3 linked regions of the Pyrobaculum calidifontis JCM 11548 genome follow. Each later gene encodes a partner of the first gene's protein in a complex. Links are inferred from orthologs where the notes say so. Each region holds a gene or a part of one and is shown in the gene's direction. Other genes may lie near its edges.

What was found.
Region 2: PCAL_RS11135 (region 1) and rpl3p share a complex: the UniProt entries of both Methanocaldococcus jannaschii proteins name them as parts of the 50S ribosomal subunit. The link is inferred for Pyrobaculum calidifontis JCM 11548 from one-to-one orthologs.
Region 3: PCAL_RS11135 (region 1) and PCAL_RS00090 share a complex: the UniProt entries of both Methanocaldococcus jannaschii proteins name them as parts of the 50S ribosomal subunit. The link is inferred for Pyrobaculum calidifontis JCM 11548 from one-to-one orthologs.

What each region holds. Positions count from the first base shown.
Region 1 is NC_009073.1:1,944,869-1,952,260, forward strand. What follows is about bases 696-3,515. They hold PCAL_RS11135 (50S ribosomal protein L13), read left to right. Parts: upstream 696-1,735; coding sequence 1,736-2,296; downstream 2,297-3,515. Other genes in these bases: PCAL_RS11125 (DNA-directed RNA polymerase subunit D), read left to right, coding at 696-1,345; PCAL_RS11130 (50S ribosomal protein L18e), read left to right, coding at 1,371-1,739; PCAL_RS11140 (30S ribosomal protein S9), read left to right, coding at 2,301-2,741; PCAL_RS11145 (DNA-directed RNA polymerase subunit N), read left to right, coding at 2,738-2,938; PCAL_RS11150 (U6 snRNA-associated Sm-like protein LSm6), read left to right, coding at 2,970-3,230. Outside these bases: PCAL_RS11115 (NusA-like transcription termination signal-binding factor), read left to right, coding at 1-95; PCAL_RS11120 (30S ribosomal protein S12), read left to right, coding at 125-568; more of PCAL_RS11125, read left to right, coding at 569-695; more of PCAL_RS11155, read left to right, coding at 3,516-4,435; PCAL_RS11160 (DUF460 domain-containing protein), read right to left, coding at 4,427-6,178; PCAL_RS11165 (RIO1 family regulatory kinase/ATPase domain-containing protein), read right to left, coding at 6,182-7,090; PCAL_RS11745 (UPF0179 family protein), read left to right, coding at 7,119-7,392. UniProt on the Methanocaldococcus jannaschii protein: This protein is one of the early assembly proteins of the 50S ribosomal subunit, although it is not seen to bind rRNA by itself. It is important during the early stages of 50S assembly.
Region 2 is NC_009073.1:1,469,878-1,477,214, forward strand. What follows is about bases 1,663-4,427. They hold rpl3p (50S ribosomal protein L3), read left to right. Parts: upstream 1,663-2,419; coding sequence 2,420-3,436; downstream 3,437-4,427. Other genes in these bases: PCAL_RS08380 (MDR/zinc-dependent alcohol dehydrogenase-like family protein), read left to right, coding at 1,663-1,875; PCAL_RS08385 (PaREP1 family protein), read right to left, coding at 1,872-2,330; rpl4p (50S ribosomal protein L4), read left to right, coding at 3,448-4,305; PCAL_RS08400 (50S ribosomal protein L23), read left to right, coding at 4,302-4,427. Also shown: more of PCAL_RS08380, read left to right, coding at 922-1,662; more of PCAL_RS08400, read left to right, coding at 4,428-4,547; PCAL_RS08405 (hypothetical protein), read right to left, coding at 4,621-4,983; PCAL_RS08410 (exosome complex RNA-binding protein Csl4), read right to left, coding at 5,011-5,544; PCAL_RS08415 (DUF2067 family protein), read left to right, coding at 5,598-6,197; PCAL_RS08420 (DNA-directed RNA polymerase subunit L), read left to right, coding at 6,194-6,463; PCAL_RS08425 (ribosome biogenesis protein), read left to right, coding at 6,460-7,125; PCAL_RS08430 (apurinic/apyrimidinic endonuclease family protein), read left to right, coding at 7,131-7,337. UniProt on the Methanocaldococcus jannaschii protein: One of the primary rRNA binding proteins, it binds directly near the 3'-end of the 23S rRNA, where it nucleates assembly of the 50S subunit.
Region 3 is NC_009073.1:8,225-15,556, reverse strand. What follows is about bases 1,663-4,422. They hold PCAL_RS00090 (50S ribosomal protein L2), read left to right. Parts: upstream 1,663-2,555; coding sequence 2,556-3,290; downstream 3,291-4,422. Other genes in these bases: PCAL_RS00080 (TFIIB-type zinc ribbon-containing protein), read left to right, coding at 4,378-4,422; fni (type 2 isopentenyl-diphosphate Delta-isomerase), read left to right, coding at 3,290-4,348; PCAL_RS00095 (30S ribosomal protein S17e), read right to left, coding at 2,014-2,229; PCAL_RS00100 (peptidylprolyl isomerase), read right to left, coding at 1,663-2,011. Also shown: eno (phosphopyruvate hydratase), read right to left, coding at 1-685; PCAL_RS00105 (Ntn hydrolase family protein), read right to left, coding at 688-1,293; more of PCAL_RS00100, read right to left, coding at 1,322-1,662; more of PCAL_RS00080, read left to right, coding at 4,423-4,707; PCAL_RS00075 (cyclic pyranopterin monophosphate synthase MoaC), read left to right, coding at 4,704-5,432; glyA (serine hydroxymethyltransferase), read left to right, coding at 5,463-6,755; PCAL_RS00065 (SDR family oxidoreductase), read right to left, coding at 6,752-7,332. UniProt on the Methanocaldococcus jannaschii protein: One of the primary rRNA binding proteins. Required for association of the 30S and 50S subunits to form the 70S ribosome, for tRNA binding and peptide bond formation. It has been suggested to have peptidyltransferase activity; this is somewhat controversial.

The sequences.
Region 1 (7,392 bases):
AGGGAATAGCGATAGGGAAGAACGGCCGTAACATAGCTAGGGCAAAGCTTTTGGCCAAGCGTTATTACGACATCGAGAAAATTATCCTGGCATAAAGTTTATTAAGCAAGCAGTTGCGGTAGGCGTGCCTGGGAAAAAGTCGCCGTACGGCCTCTTCGCAGGCGGCAAGCTTAAGAAAAAGCGGCAGAAGTTTAGGTGGAACGACGTGACTTACAAGCGCAGGATGTTGGGCCTTGCAGAGAAGTATGACCCACTTGAGGGCGCCCCCATGGCTAGAGGAATAGTGCTCGAGAAAGTTGGAGTTGAGGCGAGGAAGCCTAATGCCGCCGTCAGAAAATGCGTCAGAGTACAGTTGGTAAAAAATGGGAAAGTAGTGACAGCCTTTGTGCCATACGACGGTGGCTTAAACTACATAAATGAGCACGACGAAGTTATAATAGAACGCATAGGAGGCCCCGAGGGCAAGTCTCTTGGAGACATCCCGGGGGTCAGGTTTAAAGTCGTCAAAGTAAACGGCGTATCTCTCTGGGCCATTTGGCGTGGTAAAAAGCAGAAGCCGACAAGGTAAATGCCAAAGGTCTCCATAGTTGAAAAGTCGCAGTTTTTTGCCAAGGCAGTTGTAGAGGGCGTGCCCCCATCGCTTATAAACTCGCTCAGGAGGGTAATCATCTCCGAGTTGCCCGTCTTAGCCATAGACAGCGTGGTTGTGGTTAACAATACGTCGGTGATGTACGACGAAATGTTGGCGCACAGACTTGGCCTTATACCGCTTACAACGCCGCTCAAAGACCTGCCGCCGATAGAAGACTGCGAATCGGGCCTCGTGGACCCCTCTGAATGCACCGTTAGGCTTACTCTCCAAGTAAACGCGACAGGAGATGTGGTGGTATATGCCGGAGACCTAGTGGCCGATAGACCAGATGTCGCACCGGTATATAAAGATATTCCAATTGTAAAACTTGTAGAAGGCCAGTCAGTGGTTGTTGAGGCTTATGCGAAACTCGGCCGAGCCAGAGATCACGCAAAGTGGCAAGCCGCACTGGCAAGCTACTACTACTATCCCAAGGTAGTTGTGAAGAGAGAGGAGTGTAGAGAAATGTGTAAAGAGGTGTGCCGCAATCTTGAAAACCCGTTAGAGTGCACGTTTAACAAGGCGACCACGTGCAAAGAGATGTGCGGAGGCGGCATCGTGGTAGAGTGGGAAAAGGATAAGTATGTGTTTTGGATTGAGTCGTTTGGGAATTATGACGCCGAGACTGCGTTGCGCGAGGCTTTTAGAATATTGAAGAAAAAATTTGAAGACTTTCTAGACGCCTTGAGCAGGAAGGCTGAGGCAAAACTTTAAATACTGGGCATCTCGGGGTGGCGGTATGCCTCCTAATCCCACGGGTCCGACAAATAGGCAGTTGAGGATGCTTATCAGATTTCTTAGAAAGGCCGCCACTGCCAACTCTGCCAACATATGGAGGGCCATTGCCGAACTCGTGGAGAGGCCTAGGCGGAGTAGAGTTGTAGTCAATGTGGGCAAGCTAAATAGAGTTGCCAATGATGGAGACGTAGTTGTAATCCCTGGGAAGTTGCTTGGCGGAGGCGAGCTCAAAAAGCGTGTCGTTGTAGCGGCCGTCAGCGTAACTCCAAAGGCGTGGAAGAAGGTGGTAGAGGCCGGCGGAGAGGTTTTGACAATACCTGAGTTAGTTAGGCGGAATCCCAAGGGGAGCGGCGTAAAGATAGTGATATGATCGTCAAAAAAGTTCTCGACCTTTCGCAAATACCTGAGAAAGGCGAAATAGTAATAGACGCCGAGGGACACATAATGGGCCGTCTTGCGTCATATGTGGCCAAAATCCTGTTGTCTAAGCCTGAGCTTCGGGTGGTGGTGGTGAACGCGGAGAAACTTGTTGTGACGGGGGATAGGAAGATGGTAGTGGAGTGGTTCATGCGCAAAATCAGCGAGTGGAGGACTCACTACAATCCTGAGAAGGCTGGGCCAAAGATACCGAGGAGGCCCGATAGGGTATTTAAGAGAGTTGTCAGGGGGATGTTGCCCAAGAAAGTTGAGAGTGGGCGTGATGCGTTAAAGAGGCTTAGGGTCTATATGTCGATCCCCCTGGACTTTATTCAGCGGCGGCGCCTAGTCCTCTATGAGGTTCCTGCCGCCAAGCTGAGGGTTAGGCCGCTCATGCAGTTTGTGACACTTGAAGAGGTGTGGCGCAGTATTGACCCAGCGGCGTGGGAGAAGTGGAACAAGGCCAAGGAGGTGTGGGCGAAAAAAATAAAACAAGCAACCAGCGGATAGGGTTATGGAAGGCGAGATGCCTTGGGTCTCTATCTTGCAGGAGAACCCCAGAGTCATTATCTCTGTAGGGAAGAAGAAAACTGCGGTAGCCAGGGCCATAATTAAGCCGGGGATGGGGCGGGTGAGAATTAATGGATATCCCCTTGAGCTTTGGCCGATAGAAATGGCGAGAGTCAAGATGCAAGAGCCTCTCATTCTCGCCGGCGATTTGGCTAAGAAGGTGGATATTGAGGTTAATGTGAGAGGTGGGGGGTATATGGGGCAGGCAATTGCCACTAGGATCGCCATTGCCAGGGGTCTTGTAGCTTATTTCCAGAGCGAGGAATTGAAGAAGCTGTACGAGGAGTACGACCCCTACATGCTTAAGGGAGATCCCCGTAGGACTGAGCCTAAAAAGCCTGGAATAAAGCACGCGAGAAGCAAAAGGCAGAAGGCTTATAGATGATTATTCCAGTTAGGTGTTTTACTTGCGGAAAGCCGCTGGGCCATCTCTACGCCGTTTTTAAAAAGCGGGTGCTGGCCGGCGAACATCCCGGCCGTGTCCTTGACGAGCTGGGCGTCGTTAGGTATTGTTGCAGAAGGACCTTAATGGCCCATGTGGAGTGGATAGACGACTTGCTGGTTTACGAGAGAAGGGGCTAAGTTTTATATATTGGAGGGTTTAAGGCTCAATATGTCGAAGTCGTCGCAACAAGTAAAGCTCCCATCTCCTATTAAAGTGCTTACAAAGATGTTAAACAAGGAGGTGGTGGCGCGGCTTAAGGGCGGCATTGCCGTAAAAGGCGTATTGACCGCCTACGACAGTTGTATGAACCTAGTGTTGGACGACGCCGCTGAGCTCGACCGAAGTGGAGAACCAGTCACTCGGTATGGCCGTATAGTGGTCCGCGGGTCGCAAGTTATATATGTCTCAGCCATCGACGTGTCCTCATGATAGTCGTAGAGAAAGTTGATAAAATTCCGACGGCCAAGCGGCTTGTTGAAATAGTGGAGAGGAAGGGCCAAGGGCACCCAGACTACATAGCAGATGGGATTTCCGAGTGGGTGAGCCGGTACTTATCTAGGTACTACCTGGAGCACTTCGGCGTAATTCTACACCACAACGTGGACAAGACTTTGGTAGTTGGCGGCCAGGCTGCGCCTAAGTTCGGCGGGGGCGAAGTTATACAGCCCATATACATAATAGTGTCAGGCAGAGCCACTTCAGAAGTTAAGACAAAAGATGGGACTGTGAAGATACCGCTTGGAACCATTGTGATCCAAGCCGCGCGGGATTGGCTGAAGAGCCACTTTCGTTTCCTAGACCCAGACGTGCATACAATAATCGATTACAGAATTGGTCAAGGCTCGGCCGATTTGGTGGGCATCTACGACTTGGGAGTGAGGGGGGTGCCTCTCGCAAACGACACATCGGTCGGCGTGGGTTATGCCCCCTTGACGCCGCTTGAGGAGCTTGTGTACAAGACGGAGAGGTTGTTGAATTCCCGCGATTTTAAGTCCAAGTACCCCGAGGTTGGCGAAGACGTCAAAGTAATGGGCGTTAGAGTGGGGAAGGAGGTCAAATTGACGGTGGCGTGCGCCATGATTAGCCGACTTGTCAAAGATAAGAGTCACTACATCTCAGTGAAAGAGGATGTAAAACGCGCCATTGAAGACTTGGCGGCTAAGATTATGCCAGATTACAACGTGGAGGTCACCGTAAATGCGGCAGACAAGCCGGAATACGACATATTCTATCTCACGGTGACAGGCACATCGGCTGAACACGGTGACGATGGAATGACGGGGAGAGGCAATAAGGCAAACGGGCTCATAACCCCTATGCGCTCCATGTCTCTTGAAGCGGCTGCCGGGAAGAACCCCGTCAGCCACGTTGGCAAGATCTACAACGTCGTGGCGCAGAGAATCGCGGATAGGATATACAAAGAGGTAAAAGACGTCGTAGAAGTCTACGTGGAGGTAGTTTCGCAGATCGGCAAGCCGATAAACGAGCCCAAGATCTTGAACGTGGAAATATTAAGCAGTGGCGAGCTGACTGGCGAACTGCGCAGAGAAGCCGAGGCTATTGCTAAAGAGGAAATGGACCGAATAACGCAGGTAACTGAGCTAATTCTGAGAGGCGAAGTAAGCCTATACTAGGCCCCGACGGTACTCCTCCACTATTTTCTTTAAGTCAACGCCTTTGCGCTCGTCTAACCTCCTCTTAATTTCGGCTACGAGCTCCGCCACCTTGTCCATGTCTACTACGTAGAACTCGCCGAGGTCTAGCTTCACCACCTCCTTGAGGGGCACCCCGAGCGACTTGCGCGCAACTGCCTCATCGAGACTTTCAAAGTTTTTACATATGGTCCCGGCATATTCGCCGCCGCGGCACTCGGACAGCTCAGTCTTGTGAACCACCCTGTATCTCTCTCTGTCCATGAGGACTTCTACAAAAGTCTTCTTGAGCGAGTTGATCTCCGCCTCCTTTTCGCCTAATGTTCGCAGAAGCTGCTCTATTCTCATTTGCATTTCCCTGTATTTGACGTCCTTCCACTTCTCGTCTTCCATTGCCCTACGCAAGGCGGCATTCTCTCTCCTCAACTCCTCTACTTCCCTCTGCAACTGTTGGTTCTCGTACTGCAACGCCTTTACAAGCGAGGACAACTTCTCGTCTTCTGAACTACAGGGCTTTTCGACCGTTATATACACCACCCTTGTCTCACCCCTCTCCTTTCTCTTAAGCGCCTCGGAAACCGCCTGCGCAATAGAGTAGCCTCTTATTACCAGCGCCTTCGCATACGCCATCTGCTCCGGCTTAAGAATGGCGCCAAACTCTTTCTCAATTCTCTCAAACTTGGGCTTGTACTCCAAATACGCCCTATACGCCGCGGCCAGCGCATCTCTCTCATGAGTAGTCTTGACCCGCCAGCCAGTTCTTTCAACTATCTGCGCCTTTTCCTCCGTCGACAAGTCTCTGCCAGGTGTGTACAACGCCGCCCCCACCATTGCGGCGAGGCGTTTGACGTACTCCGGGGCCTCTCCCACGTCTGTCGCCACGAGGACGGGGACGCCCCACTGTTGTACATATCTAACTAAATCCCCGCGTGAAAAACTGCGCCGTGCCACCGTGTCTAAAACTTCCCCGTCCAGCGTCAAAATGGCTAAGCCTGTCACAACGCCTGGGTCCACGCCGATTATTAGGTAGCGCAATGTATGCGCCTCCTCGCCGCGTTTGGCTGGGAGAGAAAATATGGAGACTGCCACGTCTATGCTCCTCATGGGCTTGACGTAGCGCCTCACCACCTCTCTATTTGCATACACTACAAACTTCGCAGAGCTCACCTCGCCAGACTCCTCTTTTACAAACAAGTCGTAGTCTAGTTTAGCCTCCTTAAGCCTTGCCTCGATCTTGGCCATAAGCGCCTTTATCCTATGAGTCACATTCCTCATATACCGATTCCTGCTCATGCCGCCCGGCGTCGTGGAAATGCGGCGGTGTATCAAGATTACGGTCTCCTCTTCAAAAAGTTTAACCGGCGTGCCTACCCCCCTCTGTGCAAGCATGGCTAGGTAAAACGCGGTCTCAAGGGGGTCTAGCCGCCCCTTTTCAACACCGAAATATTCTCTGACAAGGTCCTCGGTGCTTTTAAGCTCCATGCCCCTGGTGACCTCCACCACGTTAACCACGTAGGGCAGTCTGCCCAACGCCTTGATCAACAGCCGGCCGTGTTGAAACAGCTCGCTTACGCTGTCGACAGCCAAAACTTCGCAACGGTATTTTTTAAACAGATTAACCAAGTTGCGTACGTCTGTTACCCCTCTCTCCACGACGACATTATTCTCAAGAACCACGTAGGCAAATCCGCCGCCAGGCACAACGTCTATGCCAAGGATGGGCACGTGTTACATTCTCAGGTTTTTATTTATGAGCTCCACAAACGCGTCCCCCATGCCGCGGCCGAGCTCGAAGTCCTTTAACTGAAGCTCAACCCCAACCCTTCGGAAAAACGCTGAGATGTTCTCAAGGTCGCGTCTTAGATACGCCTCGGCGCCTGGGCTATCTGTAGGCATCCACTGCGGCCAGTCGATGACGTAGCCGCGCTCTCCGGCAATGACGTTGTAGGGAGAAAGGTCTCCGTGGACGATGCCTATGCGCAAGGCCGTGGCCACCGTCTCTAACACGTCCTCCGCCACTCGTCTAAAGTCGCAACTCCTACATCTATACAACTCTACGCCGTCTATATATGCCATAATAACGACGTGTCTATTCACCGCTATGGGCTCTGGGACGTGCCCCCCCGCTTCGAACACTTTTTCAAGGGCAAAGTACTCGGCAAGCGCAGAGAGCCTAGTTTCGTATACCTGGGCGAGGTGCGCGTACTTTTTCACAAGTCTTTGAAACGCCTTCTCATACCTAAAGACAGAGACTCCGCCCCTGTGGAACTTGACGGCGAGTTTAAAGCCAGAGGGGCTCTCCCCCACGTAAACTACCGCCTCCTTGCCAACGCCGACGGGCGTGGGAGACAGCTTCAAGACCTTTCTCTTAACCCTTAGAGTATGTATTGCAAGCACGTCGTAGCCTTGCGCCGTTATCTTCCACCCAAGATATGGGGCAACATTGCGGCGTAGTAGGCCGAGGTAGTGCAACCGCCGAATTATCTGCGCCACCTCTTCGCGTCTACATCTGCACCACCTCTCAATAACCTCCTGTGGCACAAATTCGTACCTCCTATGCCCAGCCTCAATCATCCTCAGAACTCTCAAATCCCTCTTCTCCAGCTGGCCATACGCCTCTACGACGTCTTTTATCACATATATACCCCGGCTACGTCTTTTAAACGTGAAGAGGATTGTTACACTAGTTTCAAGAGAGCAGGCCGAGGTTGGCCACAGATTTAGAGTTTTTGGCATACCAGACGAGTGTAGAGAGTGTAGGCTCTACTCTGTGTGTCTCGGGCGGCTGACCCCGGGCAGAAGCTACATAGTAGTGGAGGTGAGACCCTCGATGGGGCAGAAGTGTAAGATTACTGGCGGCGAAATGGTGCCCGTGGTGGTGGAAGAGACCCCCATAGTTGGCCTGCTACCGCTTAACAAGGCGTTGGAGGGCGTCGTAG
Region 2 (7,337 bases), 470 kb from region 1 along the record:
GCAAAGCCGCCCACAAATCCCACCGGGCCCGCCACCTGTCCTCATCTGCGTGATTAACCATGTCTCTTATTCTGACACAAGGCGCTACTTTTACTTGCCGCTTCAGAGCGAAGCCAGCGCTACTTCTCCTTTGCCGAGGGTTGGCGTAAAGGCGGTAAATGACTGTCCGTGTACCGCCAGATTTCACTTTTGGCAATATCAGAGATATATGGGTAGCAGAGACGCCATCTCATTTGTGAAGTAGATAAACGAGACGATTATAGGGTTAGAAAGTGAAGAGAGATACGGCAAATGTGGAGGACGGAGCGGAAGCGCGGCGAGCCGTCTCTAGGCCTTCTCTTGTTCTATCACATAAGATTGACTTCTGCGCTATTGAGTTTGCAACAAGTGTTCTAGTCCTCAAAGCATTTGAAAGGCGTAGACCCAATATCCTGCCCGCTCTTACGCACCTTCTGCGGCGCAAGGCCTCATTGCCGAGGTCGCCTATCTATCTCACACTTTCCATAAAGCGCAGGTGAGTCACCGCTTGTGTCGAGTTTTACTTTCAGCAAACCCACTATGTTGCGTTGTACATCTCTAAGTTATATACCGCGTTTGGACCTTCAAAAAGTTGTGTAGACTGGAGAAGACTCATCGGGGGGAGGGATGATGAACAGCTTGGCAGGGGGATCCTTGACCGACACCAGGCTCGCTGACTCTCCCTCCCCCGCCCTATAAGGATTTCTTAGCTATTTTTAAACTTTGAAGCGCAGTCAATTAGCTAAGCGCCATGGATTATTGTGTTGGAGAGAGGAGAGTCGGCTTGTGAACGAAACACTTTATGGGTTGGCAGACACTATGACGCGCGACTGTTGCGAAAAGTCTGGCGTATTTACGGCGGCCTGCCCGCCACATCTTATATTTTTATCCCGTGTTTTTGACGTGCTTGCGGCTGTCTTGGAGGGGCCTAGGAGGCTCTTTGTGCGAGAGGTGGCGGTGCCCAGGGTGGAGGGGTATGCCCTTGTGAGGAGCGAGCTCGTGGGGATATGTGGAACTGACAAGGCCTTCTACGTTGGCACATACCCTCTCTTTAAGCGCCCCCTCGTGCCTGGCCACGAGGTTGTGGGAATAGTGGTGGAGGGGCCGCCCCACTTGGTGGGGAGGCGGGTGGTGAGCGAGATAAACTTCCCGGACTGGTCTTGCGACTACTGTAGGTCGGGGCTGTATACCCACTGTCCCTACAAGCGGACCTTGGGCATAGACTTCGACGGGGGCATGGCGGAGTTCTTCGCCGCCCCGCCCACGGCGTTGCACGTCTTCGATGGGCCGCCGGAGTTGGGCATCTTCGTGGAGCCCCTCGCCGCGGTGTTAAACGCCTTTGCCATTAGGCCGATTCGCCCTGGGGACAAGGTGGCTGTGATTGGCACGGGTAACGTGGCCCAGCTGGCGGCGCAGGCGGCGAGGGCACTCGGCGCGTCGCGGGTAGACGGCGTGGTTAGGCGGGGGAGCAGGAAGGCCGCAACCCTCGCCAAGTTCGTAGACGCAGTGGTGGAGGAGCCGGCCGAATCCGCCTACGACGTGGTCTTCGAGGCCTCGGGTGACCCCTCGGCGCTGGAGCTGGCGGTGCGCTTGGCCAAGCCCAGGGGGGTCGTCCACCTGAAGTCCACGCCGGGCCTCCCAGCGACTTTCAACGCCACGTACTTCGTGGTGAAGGAGGTGGCTGTGGTGGGGTCGAGGTGCGGCACCTTTAGGGAGTTTAGGGAGGCGATACGCCTTCTGCTAAGCGGCGCGGTTAAGCCCACTCTAGACGCCGTCTTCCCTCTCGCAGAGGCGCGGGAGGCCTTTGAATACGCCGTGGAAAAGTCGCCGACTAAGGTGGCAGTCCGCGTCTCCTAGGCGGCCAGCCGCTTTAACATTTCCACAAGCCTCAGCGCCTCCTCTCTGTGTCTGTCAAAGGAGGGCTTTTTGAGGAAGTTGTGGTAAAAATTCGCATGTAGCTTCTCGGCGATGCTGAACAGCGTTGAATACTCCGGATTCCCAGTCTCCTCCACCAACGCCTCTACCGCCTCCCACAAGCCTCTCTGCGTGTAATTCGGCATCCCCCTCTTCTCTGCTACAACGCTCAACAGCGCGACCACAGCCCCCCAGTACTTCTCCCCCGCCTGCACTAGGTCGCCCCTTGCGTAAAGCTCCTCAGCCTCGGCGAGGTACTTCTCCGCCAGCCTCAAGTAGACGACGGCTCTCTCCTGCGGGTCTAGCTCTCGCAACACGGCGTCAACCAGCGACTGTTCTACGGACTTACCGCGCCTCTGCGCCACGGCCTTGGCCACTTCTGCAACTTCCTTTGGCAATACGTAGTCCGCATGGGCTTGTGGGCGTCTGCTTAAATGTGTTTACGGCTACGGGTTAAAGTTAATAAACTGGTCCATTGTGCGGGGGCATGGGTCTTAAGATCAATAGGCCGCGTAGAGGCTCGATGGGAGTCTATCCGAGGAAGCGCGCGGCGGATATTGTGCCTAGGGTGCGCACGTGGCCTGAGGTCAACCTGGGGAAGCCGACGCTCTTGGGCTTTGCCGCGTATAAGGCGGGGATGCTCCACGCCGTTGTTGTAGACGACAGGCCCACTAGCCCGCTTTATGGGAAAGAGGTGGTGAAGGCTGTCACAGTCCTCGACGCGCCTCCTCTTTACGTGGCCGCGGTGAGGCTTTACACCCTGGACCCAACCAACGGCTACAAGGTGGCGGTGGGGGAGGCTTGGGTCTCTGAGCCACCGGCCGACTTGAGGAGAGTTCTCACTTTGCCGGAGAAGTTTGACACTGAGAAGCAGTTGAAGGCGTTGGAGGAGTACAGAGACGTGGCTGTCGACGTGAGAGTCCTCGTGGCTACTCAGCCCAGGCTCTCCGGCATTGGGAAAAAGACGCCCGAGGTCTTGGAAATCCCCGTGGGCGGAGTGCCCAGCATAGACGAGAGGATTAACTTCGCCATATCGCTCCTGGGGAAGACCGTGTCGCCGAAGGACGTCTTTACGCCTGGCCAGCTGGTCGACGTGATTGCGGTCACTAAGGGCAAGGGCTACCAGGGCGTAGTGAAGAGGTTCGGCGTCACTATCCTCCCGAGGTGGCACAAGCACAGGAAGGGCCACAGGCGGACGGGCACCATAGGCCCCCAGGCGCCGGCGCTTATGTTCACTCAGCCCAGGCCGGGCCAGATGGGCTTCCACCAGCGCACTGAGTACAACAAGAGGATTCTAAAGATAGGGGACAACGGCGCCGAGATTACACCCAAGTCTGGCTTTCCGCACTACGGCGTTATAAAGGGGCCGTACATCCTTCTGCAGGGCAGCGTGCCTGGGGCTAGGAAGAGGCTTGTCGTGCTTAGATACCCAGTTAGACCGCCTAAGAAGGCGCCGCCAGCCGCAGAGCCGCAGGTGGTTTGGGTTAGTTCTCAAAGTATTTAAACTGGGCCAATATGGGCGCCGTGGTTAAAGAGTTGTTGAAGTTCAAGCTTCTGGACCTCTCGCCGTACATAAAACCAGCGGAGGAGAGGCCTCCCGAGGCTCTTAAGGTTTATGACGTAAATGGGCAGTACATGGCCGACATAGAGACGCCGATACACTTCTACGAGCCCGTGAGGCCCGACTTGATTAGGAGAGCCTACTTAAGCGCCTTGAGCGCGAGGTTTCAGCCTAAGGGCGTCTACGAGGGCGCTGGCAAAGAACACAGTTGCGAGTCCTTTGGCGTGGGCTTGGGAATTGCGAGAATTCCGAGGTACAAGGGGCATCTCTGGCCGCGTGGCTGCTTTGCCCCTAACACTAGGGGAGGCAGGAGGGCCCACCCGCCGAGGCCTGAGAAGAAGTTGCACGAGGAGATTAACTGGAAGGAGAAGAACTTGGCCATTAGGTCCGCCATAGCGGCCACTGCGTACAAGTCGTGGGTAGCCGCCAGGGGGCACATGGTGGAGAAGGTCCCCTCTCTGCCGCTTGTGGTGTCGGGGGATGCTGAGAAAATTGCTAAGGCCAAGGAGGCGAAGAAGCTCTTCGAGGTGCTGGGCCTCTGGCCCGACGTGGAGAGGGCGGCGGAGGGCGTGAAAATTAGGGCTGGGAAGGGGAAGATGCGCGGCAGGAGGTACAAGGAGCCTAAGAGCGTGTTAGTCGTGGTGTCGGAGCTGGACGTGCCTCTAATAGGCGCCGTTAGGAATTTCCCAGGCGTAGACGTTGTGCCAGTGAGCCACTTAAACATGCTGGTGCTGGCTCCCGGCGGCGTGCCGGGGCGGCTGACCCTCTGGACCGCCACGGCTGTGGAAAGGCTGAAGGGACTGTTCCTATGATCAAGAGGTTTGTCATCACTGAGAAGGCCTTGAGGCTCGCGGAGCGGGAGAACAAGATAACCATAATCGTGGAGAGGACCGCCACTAAGAAGCAGATAGCAGACGAAGTGCAGAGACTCTACAACGTCAAAGTGGAGAAGGTCAACACGCTCATAACGCCGCGCGGGGAGAAGAAGGCATATGTAAAACTCGCCGAGGGCTACAGCGCGATGGACCTATTGACAAAGCTGGGAGTCCTGTAGTCAGTTCGTGGGTTCTACATCACTAGTCAGTACTTAAAACCCACATCACCGACCCCTACTGCCTACGTGTTTTTTACTTTTCTTTTTTCAGTAGGCGGATCCAGGTGGCTATAGACTCGCCGCCGGCGACGTACTTGTTCTTAATGAGGTAGTACTGGGATACCACTTTTGCCTGGACTAGGTACGCGGCGAAGAGGTTTACGAGGACTCTCGCCCCGCCCCTCCTCACGAGGCCCTTTATGTACTCCTCTGGGTAGTCGCGCGCCACTGGGTTTCCGCGCTCTGCGGCCTCTCTTGCGCGGAGCGAGAAGAGGCGGATGCCCACGGTCTTGAGCCACGCGCGGAATTTCTCCACCTCGCTCCTGTAGCCCTTCGCCAAGTCGCTCTCGAGGAAGTGTGGCCAGTACTTCTCAATCTCCTTTAAGACAGACTCCACGTCTAAAAACCTGGGCGTGTATTTAAGCTACGCGGTGTAATACCCCACGGCGATCTTCCTCTTGACCTCGGCGCCGCAGTTGGGGCAGTAAAGAGTGTTTCCCCTCCTCTTCAACAGAGAGCCGCATTTGGGGCACCTGGAGAGCACTACGCCGTATGTGGCCCCCCTCGTGGAGACGACGAGAGGCGGGCCGTAGGTGGAGACCACCTTTGCCCTTATGTAGTCGCCTATGCCGAATTCCCCGTCGGCGAAGAAGTTGGGCAAGACTCCAGTGATTTGGTACTTCATGTCCACGGGGCCCCGCTCCCCCTCTACCGCGAAGCACTTGAGCTGGTACGCCCGGCGCCCCTTGCCCAACACTACGCAATACACCACTGTGCCGGGGGGCGGAATGGGGGGTTCGCGGAAGGGCTTCACCACGGCTAGGTGCGCCTTGGGGTCGTAGGCCGCCGTGCCCGTGGCCGAGGCCATGTACTTGTAGCTGTTGAGGTAGGCCGCTCCCCTAACCTCAAACTCCTCCGCATAAGCCACAGTCTCTCCTGGCGTAACTACCTTCTTCACGTGGGGCAAAGCTCCTCAGTATATATTTTTTTAAACTGCCTTCAACATGCGCCGTGTACATCGGCCTGTCCTTTAAATTCCACGACAGAGGGGAGGTGGAGAAGTTCCTCGCCTTCCTAGAGCGGCACCTCGACGTTGAATACCTCGTGGACGTCCGGCTTACACACGTCTACGTACAACTGCAGGGCGACGAGAAGAAGCTCGAGGAAGCCGCGGCCCTCGTGAAAAGCCTGGCCGGCCTGGCGCGCCGGGGGAGAGAGCGGAGACGAGTGCCCCTCCTAGTCCTCTTCAGAGACGTGGAGCTCGCCAGGCCCATACCCCCCGACGTAATCGCCGACGCGTTAACGCTGAGGGGCTACCCCTCGGCCGTGAAAGGCTCTGCACTGGAGACAACGGCGGAGTACGAAGAGGTGTTGAAGACGGCGGAGGCTCTCTCAAAGATGTACCTAGAGGCCGAGGGGCTGAGGATAACTCCTCACGCAAAGCGGGTAGTAGTGGCGTACGCCTACGCCACGGGCAAGGGGCTGGAGGAGGCCGTGGAGGAGTTAGCCAAGGCGGGCGTATTGAACAGAGGCGAGCTTATCAGCCTAAGAAAGCCTCTGGAGGAGGCTAGAGAGGCAATTTTAAAAATTGTTGAGAAAAAGGCGCCGTGATAAGCATAGACATAGTTAGACTAGACGAGTCCTACCTGGAGTTCAAGGCCAAGGGCGAGACCTACACCCTATTCTCGCCGCTCGTCGAATATCTGTCAAAAGACCCCGACGTCGAGTACGTCCAATTCGACGTAGACCACCCCCTTCAGGAAAACGTCACCTTTAAGGTCAAGGTGAGGCGGGGCAACCCCCTAGACGCCGTCAAGAGGGCGGTGGAGGCCATCTTAAGAGACTTAGAAGAGCTCGAAAGAGGCTTCTTCCAGTGATCCTCGTCTTGGCCGAGGCCGCGCTGGAGCTAGTGCCAGAGAGCTTGTGGCGGCACCCAGCCATAGTGGCTGACGCCAGGAGGAGGGGGAAGAAGCCGGGCGAAATACTGCTGGACCGGGCTAGACACCACGTGGCCATGGCCAAGTTGGACAAGGCGGAGAGGAGGGGCAGGCCCGACATTGTTCACCAAGTGCTTCTGGCGTTTCAGTACAGCCTCTTGAACAGGGCGGGGAGGGGGCGGGCGTTTGTACACACTGTGGGCGACTACATAATCTCCGTCAAGCCGGAGACCAGGGTGCCCAAGAACTACAACAACTTTGTCTCTCTAATGGAGCAGCTCTTCAAGGTGGGCAGAGTGCCCCCCGAGGGGGAGGCGCTGATGGAGGCGAGGCGGGGATCCTTGGCCGCCCTCTTGGAAGAGCTGGGGGGCAAGTGGGTCGCACTGCACGAGCAAGGCAGGGCTGTTTCCTTCGCGGAGCTGGGAAGGGCTGTGGCCGACGCCGTGGTCGTAGTGGGGGGCTTCCCCCACGGCGACTTCGAGAACAAGTGGATCTTGGAGGGGGCCGAGGCCGTGTATAAAATTGGCAACGTCTCTCTGGACGCAGCGCAGGCGGTGTGCCGCGCCGTGGCGGCGGCTGAGGCGGCCTTGGGCTTAATCTAAATATAGTGGGTGTAATTGTGCAGTTCCAGCTCTACCTCAAGAGGCGGGGAAAGTGGCGGCAGGTGCTGGACGTAGCCGCGTCGCTGGGGATTCCCTACGTGGTCGAGGTGGGGCCCCTCGACACCTCCCGCTCTCCTATAACCACGGCGCTGGAGCTCGGCGACGTTTCCCCCGAGGCGCTTGTCCTCCCCCGAGACGCCGTGGACAAATTT
Region 3 (7,332 bases), 1.9 Mb from region 1 along the record:
CCTCAACGCCCACCTCCTTACCCACCTCCTCTGCCGTCTCTTTTAATATCCTCAAGGCGGTGCGAGAGGATATGCGAGGCGTCCAAGCCCCCTCGTCGTTTTTCCCACCGGTGAAACTCGCGTCCACCTTCAAGATCCCCTTGAGAGCCCTCTTGTGAATTTCTACGTTTGTGTAAATAGCTGTGAAGATGTCGGGGGGATTCAGCGGTATCGCCAAGAACTCTTGTATATCTGGGCCGAGGCCTCTGCTGTGCTTCCCCCCTCCTATCACGTTGCCCAGGGGGAGCGGGAGCCTCCTGGCATAAGCCCCGCCAATGAAGGAGAAGAGGGGAAGCCCAAGAGACGCGGCACCAGCCTCAGCCGAGGCAAACGAGGTAGCTATGGCAACGGCGCCCCCTATACGCTCGAACCTCGCAGTGCCGTCCACCTCCTCCAACTTCCCATCTACCACATATGGCTCGCTCACGTCTAGCCCCACCACCTCTGGCGCCACCAGCCGCTCAAACGCCGCAATTGCCGCATCGATGCCCTCCTCAGGGAAGTACACAACTTCGTTGGCCCCCCTAGACGCCCCGGCCGGCGCCGCGGCCTTGGCCACAAAGTCCTCAGTGGCCACCTCCACCTCAACCGTTAAGTCGCCCCTCCCCGTGAAAATCTTCCTTATCGCAACATCTTTGATCTCCATGGCTACTCTGGAATTATGATTTTCTGCTGTGTTGTAAACACCCGCCTAAAGCCGTCGCTCTTGGTTATGGTAACTACGTCTATGCCCTCGCCAGAGCCTGGGTCGTTTCTAATGGCCGCCTTTACTGCCCTGATGGCCAACTCCACAGCCTCGTCGATTGTAAGATCCTCTCTATACGCCACCTCCAAAGCGCCTTTGGCATAGGGAGACCCACTGCCAGTCGCTATGTACTTCTCCTTGGTCACAGTGCCAAGCCAATCCACCATGTAGAGGACAGGGCCCTCTTCCGCGTCTACGCCGCCTACTATTGAGTGTACAAGGTAGATATATGGGCGAGAGTAGAACAGGAGTAGAGAGACGTAGTTTACCAACGCGCGTATTGGTATAGGCCTCTTGTGCTCAACGCGGTATTCCCGCGCGCGTAGCGAGAGAAAGGATAAGACGGACTGCAGGTCTGCCACGCCCCCCGACATCGTGGCCGCCACGTGGTCGTCGATTTTCCAGATCTTTTCGCCGGCCTTGTGTGCAATGTAGTAGCCGGCGGTGACCCGCTTGTCGGTGGCAAGAACTACGCCGTCTTTAGCCACTATGCCAACAGTGGTGGTCATGTAAGCGCCGCTGAGCCACCTTTAAAAATTAACTCCTTACTTCAACCTCCTCTATAAACCTAACACGCCTCACCTCTGGAAAACGAGTAGAAACTTCTGAGACGTACTGGAGAAGAATACCACCAATCCGCTCGTAGAGCAATACCTCGGCTGGCAGTTGCAGTGTTATTACATCGCCTTCAACAGCCACCTTGACCTTCTCCTCAGAAATCCTAGGCAAATACAGCTTTAACAGAGCCAACGCCTTCTCTTCCACTGTAGTTAGCTTCTTTACTACACGTCCTCTGACAATAAACGCCTTGCCGGCCAGCGGGTGGTTGAAGTCTAACACCACGCGTCCTCCCGAGATCGACACCACCCGCGCCCGTTGCCCCTCGTACTCCACAACATCGTCTACCTGTGGAACAATGCCGTGGCGGTGGAATTCCCTAATAGAGACAACCTTGACCTTGTTCGGGTCTCTTACTCCATAGGCCTTCTCAGGCGGCACCTCTACCTCGAAGTCTTGCCCCTCGTCTATGGACAGCAAGGCGTTCTCCACCGGCTCCCAAAGTTGCGTCTCGCCCAGGACGATGAGGCGGGGTCCGTACACGTTCTCGGGCCTGTAGATGCCGGCCTCCTTGGCCACGGCCTCCACCGTCGTCTCAACTACTTTGTTGTCATCTTTAGACACCACCGTGTAGTCCAGAAGTATGTAGTCGCCCTTGGACAGAGGCATAGCTACGCGGCTTGCTCAGCCTTTTCCTTTGCCTTCTGCCGTTTCACAAGTCTAGTAATGTATCCAGCCACTTTGTTGCGCACAGTCTTGCTGGGTATATCTGCGAGCTCGGCCACCGCCTTCTTGTTTTCTTTAAAGCTCTCGGTAAACCTGTCGGGGTACGCCTCTAAAAGCTTCTCCGCAAGCGACTTTATAAACTTCGGCTTCACGCGACCCATGGCGCACCACCCACGACCCGGTATATAAAGTTTAACCCTCAGCGTACCGTGAGCTCGCCACCTCTCGGGTTAGGTGCATTTCATCACTACGCCTAGAGGCACCTCTGCATATAACTCTTCGCGCCTTGTGCCTCTGCTGGCTTCAAAGGTTACAGCAGAGCCATACGCGCTCCGCGACTATGTGGGCGGTCCTAGCGGTGATTGCGAAGCGATGTGTAGGTACACGGGCAGGCGTGGCGATTGTGAAGCTGGGGTCTACTTTGTCGATTTGCCTATCCCTAGGTTGGGGCATCAAATTTATAAACGATGTGCATTACCGCGCGTATATGGGTAAGCGCATTTTGGTACAGCGGCGCGGAAGAGGCGGCTCGCAGTTTAGGTCGCCCAGTTGGAAGCGGGACGGCCCTGTCCGTTACCCTCCTAACATCTCGGGGAGGGGCATTGTCGTAGAGATATTACATGAGCCAGGCCTCAATGCGCCTGTGGCGAAAATCAGAATGGAGAATGGGGTCGAGTTTTTCAACTACGCTGCTGAGGGCCTCTACGTAGGGCAGGTAATACAGGTGGGCCCCGACGCGCCGCCCGCCGTGGGGAACGTGTTGCCGCTTGGTAAAATTCCGGAGGGTACCATGGTGTTTAACGTTGAGAAGCGGTTTGGGGACGGGGGGAAGTTTGCCAGGTCTGGAGGTACGTATGCCCTGGTAATTGGTCAGAGGCCTGAGGAGAATAAGACAATTGTCCGTCTTCCCAGTGGCAGAGTGATTGAGGTTGACGCAAGGGGTAGAGCTACGATTGGCATTGTGGCTGGCGGAGGGAGGGTTGAGAAGCCGTTTGTAAAAGCTGGCAAGAAGTACCACAGGGCTAGGGCTAAGTCTTGGAAGTATCCGACTGTGAGAGGCAAGGCGATGTCGCCTTATGCCCACCCGCATGGCGGTGGGTCTCACCAGAAGGGCGGCACGCCGGTTCCAAAGACCGCGCCGCCTGGCCAGAAGGTCGGGTTTATTGGCTCGCGTTGTACTGGCAGAGGCTGTGTAAGAGCTAGGGCTCAGCAGAAACAGTAATGGAGAAGAGAAAGGACGACCACATCCACTTAGCTTATTCTGACGTTTCTCAAGTAGGCTCGCCTTGGTTTGACGAGGTTCTCCTCATCCACAACGCTCTGCCCGAGCTTGACTTGGCGGATGTAGACCTCTCGGCGGATTTCCTGGGGGCTAAGGTGAGCGCGCCTTTTGGCATCGGTGCAATGACTGGAGGCACAGAGCTCGCCGGTAAAATTAACGCAGAGCTCGCCAAGGCAGCTGAGGAGTTTGGCATCCCGATGTATGTCGGCTCTCAACGTGTTGCGTTGCAAAATCCCTCAGTTAGGTGGACTTTTGAGGTGGTAAAACAACACGCCCCCACTATCCCCAAGGTGGCCAACTTGGGCGCTCCCCAGCTTTCTGCGTTGCCTGAGGAGAAGGTGGTGGAGTGGGTTGTGGAGGCTGTGGAGATGATTGACGCCTATGCTGTAGCGATTCATCTAAACGCCGCGCAGGAGGTGGTTCAGCCCGAGGGGGAGCCGCGGTTCCGCGGCGTGTTGGAGAAAATCAAGCTTGTCAAGAGGGCGGTGGGGAAGCCCGTTATTGTGAAAGAGGTGGGCAATGGAATATCTAAAGAAGTGGCGGAGCGCCTCGCTGGAGTTGTAGATGCCATAGACGTGGGCGGGCTGGGCGGCACCTCGTTTGTGTCTATTGAGGGGGCTAGGGCGCTGGGGGCTGGCCTAGAGCTGTATAGGCGTATTTCCGAGGTTTTTAAGACGTGGGGTATACCCACTGCGGCCTCTATATGTGAGGTTAGGTCTGTCTTTGGGGGGTATGTGATAGCCTCTGGCGGAGTTAGAAGCGGACTTGATGGGGCAAGGGCTCTGGCTCTTGGGGCGAACTTTTTTACAATGTCTCAGCCTCTGCTAAGAGCTGTCTTAGATGGGAGAATTAGGGAGGAGATCAGCGCCGTCTTGACGGAGCTCAAGGTTGCTATGTTTTTGGTGGGCGCTAGGCGGGTCTCCGACTTGGCCAAGGTCCCCAGGGTGTATGGCCCTAGGCTGAGGGAGTGGATTGAGCAGAGAGGCCTCCGTTGTTAGCTTTATTAACTGCCACATAGTGATTTTTGGTGTCGTGTCCAAGATGTGGCTCTAGGGAGATAATGTTGGCGCCCAGCGGTGAGTTTGTGTGTAAAAAATGTGGGCATAGGTGGCCTCTGCCTCAAGCGGACTTGACGTGGGCTGAGCTGGAGATAAAGAAGGCGAAGCTCTTTGAGAAATATATAGATGAGCCCATTGAAGAGTGTAGCGAATTGCTCTCTAAGCTTAGGCAAGAGCTCGATGAAAAGAGCGCCAGGTTGCTGGCGGGGAAGATACTGATACAACGTGCGGAGAGGAGGAAACTGGCGCCGGCGGAGTTAGAGAAGTTGTATGCAGAGGTGGAGAAGTGTTGGGGATGATAGTCGACGTTTCAAAGAAGCTCGACGTGTATAGATATGCGAAGGCTTCAGTGGAACTCGGGCTCAGCAGGTGTAATACGGTAGTTGCGGCTAAGGGCGCGGCGGAGGCCTACCGCCATTTGCCGTTCTTACATCCAGTGCCACTCCGTGCCGGCGCAACGTGTAGAGGGGGTAGGCTGTACGTGGAGGGCGTCGCGGAGTGGCAAACCGGTGTTGAAATGGACGTGCTTTTCGGCGCCTTAGTTGGGGCAGTGGCTTCGGGGGCCGTGGAGATGAGGAACATGTTAGTTGAGGCAAAGGTGAAGGGATCTCCCGTGGAGATACAAGGCGAGTTGCAAGAGGCCCCATTTGAGCGCCGTGGAGATCTGTCGGCGAGGGCGTTTGGGAGACTTATGTTGAAGAGCCTTGAGCTCGTGAAAAGGCCTGTCGAGAAGGGGCACCCGCTTTACGCGGCACAGACTGCGGCATCTCTAAGTTCTAAGAGGTTCTGCGAAATTGTCGGTGGCGTTTGTCCAAAAATTCAACACTATAAGATCGATATAGAGGTAGTCGACGCGGTGGAGGTGCGCGTGGAGGTGAAGGCTAGAGACGTGTCGCCGGCTCCAGAGGCCCTCTTCTCGGCGGGGGTTGCCCTTTTGACTATATGGGACATGTTGAAGAAGTATGAGAAAGACGAAGCGGGGCAGTATCCGCATACTAGAATTACGTCGATATCTCTAGACTAACCGATTTATATTGGTAAGATCTACGTCTTAATGATCCCAAGGGAGATTAAAGAGGTTTTAGACGTCGTCTTGCGCCACAATAGGTGGAGGAGGTGGGAGACTATAAACCTCATCGCGTCAGAGAACGTGATGTCGCCTCTTGCAGAGATTTTTTACATAAATGACTTCGGCGGCAGATACGCCGAGGGGACAATTGGCAGTAGGTACTACCAAGGGACGAAGTATGTTGACGTGGTTGAGGAGGCGTTGGTGAAGGAATTCGCCGAGGTCCTTGGCGCAAAATTTGTGGATGTGAGGCCAATTTCTGGCACAGTGGCCAACCTGGCTACGTACTTTGCCCTAGTGCCAGAAGGGGGATCTGTGGCGTCGCTTCCCATTAGATGCGGCGGCCACATTAGCCATAGCAACGTGGGCGGGCTAAAGGCGTTGAGGATAAAGACTGTGGAATTGCCCTGGGACTTGGAGAACTTCAACGTCGATGTAGACGCCGCGCGTAAAGTTCTTGAGGATAAGCGGCCAAATCTCGTAATACTTGGCGGCTCTCTCTACTTATTTCCACACCCCATCAAAGAGGTTGCCGAAATAGCCAAAGGTATTGGGGCCTACGTGCTACACGACTCAGCCCACGTCCTGGGGCTAATAGTGGGGGGCGTCTTCCCAAATCCCCTCAGAGAGGGGGCCGACGTAATTACGTCGTCTACTCATAAGACTTTCCCAGGGCCTCAGGGAGGTCTCATAGCGACCAATCTAGGTGATGATGCAAACGGCCAAATTCAGAAGGCTGTATTTCCAACATTTACATCGAATTACCATCTTCACCGCTACGTGGCCACATATATAACTCTCGTCGAGATGAAGCTGTTTGGACACGAATATGCGAGCAGAGTTGTGGAAAACGCCAAAGCCTTGGCTGAGGCCTTGGCCGAGGAGGGCGTCACGCCCGTGGCCGAGAGACTCGGCTTCACGAAGACGCACCAGGTGGCAGTTGACGTGTCAAAGTACGGCGGAGGCGACAAAGTTGCAGCGCTGTTGGAGGAGGCTAATATCATAGTGAACAAAAATGCCCTCCCCTGGGACAGAAGCGTGGTAAAGCCAAGCGGCATTAGGATTGGGGTCCAGGAGATGACTAGGTTTGGCATGGGGAAAGACGAGATGAGGGAAATAGCCAAGTTTATTGCGAGAGTTTTACGCGGCGAGGACCCAGCCTCGGTTAGACGCGACGTAGTAGATTTCAGGAGGGGGTTCGTGGAGGTGAAATACGGCTTTAAGGCGAGCAGAGAAGTGATAGAAGAGGTATTTGCATCGCTTAATCTGCTGGCTTAAATACACAGAGTCCGCCCGCCGTCAATTAGTATGAGCGACCCACTTATATAGCTCGCTTTATCAGAGGCTAGAAACGCCACTAATTCGCCTATCTCCTCCGGCTTGCCTAGGCGGCCCAGCGGAATTTCCGCTGCTATTTCCCTCAGCACATCTTCCACAGACCTCCCCTCACGCTGGGCTCTGGTGGACGCCACTTCTCTTACGCGCTCCGTGTCTATGTATCCTTGCATAATACCGTTGACTAATATATTGTATTGCCCCAGTTGATATGCCAAGGTTTTGACCAGACCTGCTAAAGAGATGCGGATTACGTTGGAGAGTGTAAGCGTGGGTATCGGGTGTTTTAGAGTGCTGGAGGTTATATATATGAGCCTTCCTCCACCCCTCTGTATCATGTGCGGCACTACGTCTCTGGTAAGCCAGATGGCGCTCATTAGGAGGAGTCTCACCCCGTATTCCCAATCCTCTTCGCTTAGCTCTAAGAACGTCCCCGGCTTGGGGGGGCCTGTGTTGTACACCAACACGTCTATTTTGCCAAAGTTGCGGAGGGCCTCCACCGAGATGCGCCTCACCTCCT